2 regions of the Romboutsia ilealis genome follow, and region 1 is predicted to be linked to the other one. Evidence: predicted binding sites of a transcription regulator. Region 1 holds the regulator's gene; the other holds the start of a gene.
The links. The regulator HrcA, encoded in region 1, represses chaperone genes, less so after heat shock. The targets are predictions, from matches to a motif close to TTAGCACTCNNNNNNNNNGAGTGCTAA.
Positions count from the first base shown of each region.

Region 2: the regulator HrcA is predicted to act here: its motif matches at 1,766-1,792, upstream of clpB (ATP-dependent chaperone ClpB).

Region 1 is NZ_LN555523.1:504,011-508,148, forward strand. It holds gene hemW (radical SAM family heme chaperone HemW) at 333-1,466, shown strand; gene hrcA (heat-inducible transcriptional repressor HrcA) at 1,565-2,584, shown strand; gene grpE (nucleotide exchange factor GrpE) at 2,603-3,166, shown strand; gene dnaK (molecular chaperone DnaK) at 3,282-4,138, shown strand, end outside.
Region 2 is NZ_LN555523.1:1,147,102-1,151,239, reverse strand. It holds gene clpB (ATP-dependent chaperone ClpB) at 1-1,682, opposite strand, end outside; gene CRIB_RS05450 (hypothetical protein) at 2,012-2,188, shown strand; gene CRIB_RS05445 (CD0519/CD1768 family membrane protein) at 2,241-3,422, opposite strand; gene hypB (hydrogenase nickel incorporation protein HypB) at 3,607-4,138, opposite strand, start outside.

The DNA of each region.
Region 1 (4,138 bases):
ATAATTTGTTATAATATATGTTTTTGATATAACATTAATATTAGGTATAAGTAAAGTTAAAAAATTAATTTATACATAGTATATAATACATTTTCAAAATATGATTAATTTATAAAGTCGTATAAATATAAAATTTTATGTAAGAATATATAAATATAGTTAATAAAATTGCTGAGAATACAAGAAAATTATACTATATAAAATGTTATAATAATTCTAATAATAAATGAAAATGCTATTGTAAAATTTATTTTATAATAGCTTTAAAATAGATGATAGTATTATGAAAATATTGGTATAATATAAGAGAATAAATGGATAAGGAGAAATAAATGTTAGGATTATATATACATGTTCCGTTTTGTGCACAAAAATGTAACTATTGTGATTTTAACTCTTATAAAATAGAAGAAAAGAATCAGAAGACAGATTATTTAATAAGCATTAGAAAAGAAATGGAATTATATAAAGAAGAATTTAAAAATAAAGAATTTACTAGTGTATTTTTGGGTGGAGGTACCCCTAGTATTCTAACTCCTGAGGAATTAACTACTCTTATGGAAAATATATATAGCAATTTTAATATAGGAAAAGATGCTGAAATAACTATGGAATGTAATCCAGGAACTCTAGATAAAGCAAAATTAAAGGCTATAAAATCCTTAGGAATAAATAGATTAAGTATGGGACTTCAAGTTACTCAAGACCATCACCTAAAGTACATAGGTAGAATACATACATATGAGCAATTTGAAAAAAATTATAAAGATGCAATAGAAGTAGGCATAAATAATATAAATGTCGATTTAATGTATTCACTTCCAAATCAATCATTTGATGAATGGAAAGAAACTTTAAATAAAATAATAAATTTAAATCCGTCACATATATCTGCGTATTCACTTATATTAGAAGAGGGAACTAAATTTTATGATATGTATCTAAATAAAGAGTTTGAACTTAATGATGAAGAAGTTGATATAAATATATATAACTATACAATAGATACCTTATATAAGAATGGATATCATCAATATGAAATATCTAATTATGCAAAAGAAGGATACGAATGTAAGCACAATATAGTTTATTGGAAATGTGATAATTACCTGGGGTTAGGGCCAGGGGCATCAGGTTACATAAATAATTATAGATATAGTAATATTTGTGATATTAAAGGGTATAATAAATGCTTAGAGTATGACAAAAGACCTATAGAAGAAAAAAATATACTAAGTAAAAAAGATGAGATGGAAGAATTTATATTTATGGGGCTAAGAATGAATAAAGGAATTAATTTAGATGAATTTTATAAAAGGTTTAATATAGATTTTAAACATAGATATAATAATATTTTAGATAAATTAAAGAATTTAAATTTAATTATAGAGCAGAATAATAATATAATTTTAACTCAAAGAGGAAGAGAAATATCTAATACTGTATTTGTGGAATTTATAGATTAATTAAAAATTATTGACAACGCTGAAAAATAATGATATATAATATATATAATCTTTTTAGCACTCGGATTTAAAGAGTGCTAACAGCGAGGAGGCATGAAATGAAACTGAACGAAAGAAAACTAAATATCCTCAAAGCTATAGTTAAAGATTATATAGAAACTGCCGAAGCGGTAGGATCTAGAACCATATCTAAAAAACATGATTTAGGAATTAGTGCTGCTACTATAAGAAATGAAATGGCTGATTTAGAAGAATTAGGTTATCTCATACAGCCGCATACTTCTGCAGGGAGAGTTCCGTCAGAAAAAGGATATAAGTTATATGTAGATATGCTTATGAGTAAAAGCGAATTAAGCAATGAAGAAAAAAAATTAATTCAAGATTGCATACAAAATAATGTAAGCCATATAAAAGACTTAATTCAAGAAACATCAAAGTTATTATCTCAATTAACTAATTATACAACAGTAGCTGTAGCTAAAAGTTTAAATAATCAAAATGTTATAAAGTACATACAATTAGTAAGTATAGATGATAATAAAATATTACTGATTGTTGTAACTAATAACGGTGATATTAAAAAGGTCGATTTAACTAGTAATGTTTATTTAGATCAATCTAAATTAAATCTAATATCTGATAATCTAACTAGAAAATTATTAGGTAAAAGTATAGTAGATATAGATGAAAAATTAATTGCATTTATAAAGTATGAAATAGGTGAATATTCTAATTTAATAGATGGACTTATAGATGCTCTTAACTTCAATATGTCGGAAGAAGAATTTGTATTTTCTTTAAATGGTGCAACTAACATATTTAACTATCCAGAATTTAATGACATAATAAAAGCTAAATCATTTTTAAATATGATAGAAAAAAAAGAAACAATAGATAGTATGTTAAAATCAAAAGGAATACAAAAGGATAATGTAAACATAATAATAGGTAGTGATAATGACTTTGAGCTAGCTAAAGAATGTAGTATAGTTACAGCAACATATAATATTGATAAGGACTTAGTAGGGAAGATAAGCTTTATAGGTCCAACAAGAATGGATTATGCAAGGATTTATGCAATAGTAAATTATATTAATTTATTATTTAATCAAAAATAAATTGAGGGGTGCAGTGTATTGGAACATAAGGATACTGTCTTAGAAGAAGAAATAGTTAAAGATGACGCTCAAGAAGAAGTAGTTAAAAATGAAGAAACTACTGAAGAGAGTCAAGAGAATGTAGTTGATATAGAAGAAAAGCTTGAAGAAAAAAATTTAAGAGACGAGATGGATGCTCTTAATGATCAATATAAAAGACTTCAAGCAGAATATGCAAACTACAGAAGAAGAACTCAACAAGAAAAAGAAACTATAGGTATATTTGCTAATGAAAAAATGCTAAATGAATTAATACCTGTTATAGATAGTATGGAAAGAGCATTAGAAGCTTGTACAGATAAAGAAGATACTATGTTTAAAGGTGTAGAGTTAGTTTATAAGCAATTAAAAGATATGATAACAAAATTTGGTTTAGAAGAAATTGAAGCACAAGATGCAGATTTTGATCCTAACTTACATTTAGCGGTAATGCAAGAAAATGTAGATGGAGTTGAACCAAATAAAGTTGTTATGGTACTTCAAAAAGGATATAAACTAGGAAATAAAGTATTAAGAGCAAGTATGGTTAAGGTTTCTTGTTAATTAAATTCAAACTTTATTTTGTAAATATAAACCTTAATTAATTAAAAAAATAAAAATAGTAAATAAATCAATAAATAGATTTATATATAGATATATGTATAGGAGGAAAAGTATTATGTCAAAAGTAATAGGAATAGATTTAGGAACAACTAACTCTTGTGTTGCAGTACTTGAAGGTGGAGAACCACAAGTTATAACAAATGCAGAAGGTATGAGAACTACTCCATCAGTAGTAGCTTTTACTAAAGATGGTGATAGAATAGTAGGAGAACCTGCAAAAAGACAAGCAGTTACAAATGCAGATAGAACAATAATATCTATAAAAACTCACATGGGAACAGATTACAAAGTTGATATAGATGGTAAAGAATATACTCCACAAGAAATATCAGCTATAACTTTACAAAAATTAAAAGCTGATGCTGAAAGCTACTTAGGTCAACCAGTTAAAGAAGCTGTTATAACAGTTCCAGCGTACTTTACAGATGCTCAAAGACAAGCAACTAAAGATGCAGGTAGAATAGCTGGTCTTGATGTTAAGAGAATAATAAATGAACCAACAGCAGCAGCTCTTGCTTACGGTTTAGATAAATTAGATCAAGAAAAGAAAGTATTAGTGTTTGACTTAGGTGGAGGAACATTCGACGTTTCTATACTTGAAATAGGTGATGGAACATTTGAAGTTTTAGCTACTGCAGGTAACAACAGACTTGGTGGAGATGACTTTGACCAAGTATTAATAGATTACTTAGCTGAAGAATTCAAGAAAACTGAAGGTGTTGACTTAAGAAATGATAAAATGGCTCTTCAAAGATTAAAAGAAGCTGCTGAAAAGGCTAAGAAAGAGTTATCATCAACAATGACAACTAACGTAAACTTACCTTTCATAACAGCTACTGCTGAAGGTCCAAAACACTTAACAATAGATATAACTAGAGCTAAATTTGATGAATTAACTGCTCACTTAGTAGA
Region 2 (4,138 bases), 640 kb from region 1:
CCTTCAACTAATTTAGTAACAGGTATTCCTGTCCATTTAGCAACTATTTGAGATATTTCATTTTCTGTTACTTCTTCTTTTAATAATGCATTATCGTAACTTTCCTGCATTTTCAATTCATGTTCTTTTATTTGTTCTTCTAATTTAGGTATTACACCGTATTTTATTTCAGCAGCTTTATTTAAATCATATTCTCTTTCAAACTTTTCTACATTTCCTTTAGCTTCATCAAGTTGAGATTTTAAGTTCTTTATTTCAAGTATTTGTTTTTTCTCTTTTTCATATTTAGCACTCATCTCATCATTTTTAGACTTAAGTTCTGATATTTCTTTTGCTAATTTTTCTAGTCTATTTTTACTTTTTTCATCATTTTCTTTTAATAAAGCTTCTCTTTCTGTTTCTAGTGTAAATAGTTTTCTTCTTACTGTATCTAGCTCTGTTGGAAGAGAATCTATTTCACTTCTAATCATAGCCCCTGCTTCATCTATTAAGTCAATTGCTTTATCTGGTAAGAATCTATCTTGTATATATCTATCTGATAACTTAGCAGCTGCAACTATTGCATTATCATGTATTCTTACTCCGTGATGTATTTCAAATCTCTCTTTAAGTCCTCTTAATATAGATATAGTATCAGCTACAGTAGGTTCTTCTGCTATAACTGGTTGGAAACGTCTTTCTAGTGCTTTATCTTTTTCTATATATTGTCTATATTCATCAAAAGTTGTAGCTCCTATACAGTTTAACTCTCCACGTGCAAGCATTGGCTTTATAAGGTTTCCTGCATCCATAGCACCATCAGTTTTACCAGCACCTACTATTGTGTGTATTTCATCTATAAATAGTATTATCTTTCCATCAGATGATTGAACTTCTTTAAGTACTGCTTTTAATCTTTCTTCAAATTCCCCTCTATATTTAGCACCAGCAATTAAAGAACCCATATCTAATGCATATATTATTTTGTCCTTTAAACCTTCTGGAACATCTCCACGAACTATTCTTTCTGCTAATCCTTCAACTATAGCTGTTTTACCAACACCAGGCTCTCCTATAAGAACTGGATTATTTTTAGTTCTTCTTGATAATATTCTTATAACTCTTCTTATTTCTTCATCTCTACCTATAACAGGGTCTAGCTTATTCTTTTTAGCAAGTTCAACTAAATTAGTTCCATATCTAGCTAATGCTTCATAAGTCCCTTCTGGGTCTTGTGTTTCAACTCTTTGACTACCTCTTACTTGAGATAATACTTTTAAGAAGTCATTTTTATTTATATTATATTGTTTTAAAATTCTTCCTACTGCATTATTAGATTCCATATCCATAATAGCAAGCATAACATGTTCTACACTTATATAACTATCTTTAAATTCTTTTGATATTTCTTCTGCTTTTATTAAAACTTCATTTATTCTTCTTGTAGCTGTTACTCCTTGAGAACTTATTCCCTCACCATGTATTTGAGGTAATTTTTTTAATTCTAAATCTATACTACTTTTTAAAGCATCTACCGATACATTCATTTTATCAAATATATTAGGAATAAGCCCATCTTCTTGATTTACAAGTGCACTAAATAGATGTATTACATCTAACTGTTGATTGTGATTTTTTACAGCTATGCTATAAGCATCATTTAATGACTTTTGAACTCTAACCGTCATTTTTTCTATATCCATAAAATATACCTCCATCAATTTATATATAAAATCTATTACTTATTATGCTAAAAATTTAAAATAATAAAAGTATTTTCATATTATTATCACTCTATAAGTTCGAGTGCTAATAACTTTATATTAACTATATACTTCCATTATTAATTTGTCAATTATATATGCAATTTTATTTTATGGTAAATGTAGTTAAATTATTTATAATATATAACAATTTTTCTTATTATAAGATAGTTTTAATATAAAATGTAAGCTTTATATTTATAAAGAATATCTAGAACTTATTTTGGTTAAATTATTAATGTAAATTAACCAAAGCATAGGAGGATATTATGTCAAAACAAAATTTAAATAATAAAGGAAGAAAAGAACCTAAACTAGCTAAAAATGTAGCTAAGTCTAGTTTAGAAATAGGAGAAGAACTAAATATAGAGCCAAGATTAAGACCTGCTAAAACAGGTTCTGTAAGCCAAAATACATCAAGACCTATTAAACCTAGAAAAAAATAATAATAATAAATAAAATGGACTTAAGTATATAACTTAAGTCCATTTATATAGTTTATGAAATAATCATAAATATAAAGTGAGCAGACATTCCTGCACAAATTCCACCTATAGTATGAGCTAATATAGCTTTACCTGTAAGTTCCCTTGCATTTAATGCATCCATCATACCTACATGAGTACTTAAATATCCACTCCAACACATACCCATAGCTGTAAATACTGCTATATCATTAGGTGTTATTATACCATCTGTTATAAACTGAGGAACTAAACTCATTGCAGCTCCTACTGCACCTAAAGATGTTATTGGAAAGGCTATAGCTTCAGCTGATTTAAATCCAAATAATGGTTCTAATATAAATCTAAGTTTTTCTCCAAGTATAGGAAGTAGTCCAATTCCTTCGTATGCAGCTCCTGTATAGATAGCTTCTCCTGTAGTTGGATCAGTGCTTGCTCCAAATGTTAAAAGCATAACCAATGTACATACAACTAATACTCCAGGTATTATAGCAAGTCCAAGTTCAACTCCACTTTTACCACCTTCAAGCATAGCATCTAATGCTCTTTGGAATATACTCCCTTCTCTTGTTGATCTATTTTCTTCAACCGTACTTGATTTTAAATCACACTCATCATCACATACATCATTTTTATAAAACTTTTTAGTAAAATGTAACATCATCCTAACACTTACTATACTACCAATTATAGCTCCTAAATTTCCTATTAAAGCAGGTAATACATATTTTTCACCTTGAGATATCATAAATGTTGTTACGATAAGACCCATACCAAAAGATGTACCGATATTACATAAGGCAGGAATTTGATATTTTTTAAAGTATTTCGTAAAAGACTTATCCTTACTAAATGATATTATTGCTGGATTATCAGATAAGTAGGTAGTTATTGCTCCAGCAATACTTGCACCAGGTAATCCATATAACGGCTTCATAAAAATAGCAAATAGTTTATTTAAAAGTGAGATTACTCCAAATTCTGAAAGTAGTGAACTAAATGCTCCTGCAAGGACAGCCATTGCCATTATTAGAAATACTGTATTTAAAAGCAAATCATGAGCAGTATTCATTATAACCTTAAACATTATACCAGCACCCATAATATTAGCAACATAACAAAATCCAAAAATTAAAATACCTAAAAATATAAATGCTTCTATATCATAGGATATCTTAGCAGATTTTGTTTTTTGAGTCGATATACTTTTTTCCATATAATATCCTCCATTTATAAATTTTTTTAAAATTTCAATGCTTTTAATATTTTATATTATACACTACAATTCGTCAAAAAACACCAATAACTTCGAAATAAAAATATATATTACTAATATTATTTTCTATTATTTCTAAGCATTTACATATAATAAAAAGCCTTGTAATTTACAAGGCTTTTTATTATGAATTCATTATCTTTTTCTCTCTTATCTTGTTTTTTAAAAAATCACTTAATTCTTCAATGCCTCTATTATCCTTACAAGATACTTCAAATACTTTAATATCTTTATTTAACATACGTATATCTCTATAGAATTCATTTATATCAAAATTAGTATGGTCTATAATATCTAATTTATTTAGTATAACTACAGATGCACTTTTAAACATTAATGGATACTTAAAAGGTTTATCATTTCCCTCAGTTGTGCTCATAACTACTATTTTCATATCTTCACTTAAATCATATTCCTCTGGAAATGCTAAGTTACCTATGTTTTCTATAGCTAAAAAATCTAATTTATTTATATCTAAGTTATTAAGTGATGTTGAAATCATACTAGCATCTAAGTAACATAGACCTCCAGTATTAAGTTGAATTACATCTATATTATGCTTTTCTATCCTCATTGCATCTTTTGCAGTGTATAAATCTCCTTGGATAACTGCCATATTATAATGTTTTTTAATGTTTTCTATTAATTTTTCAAGT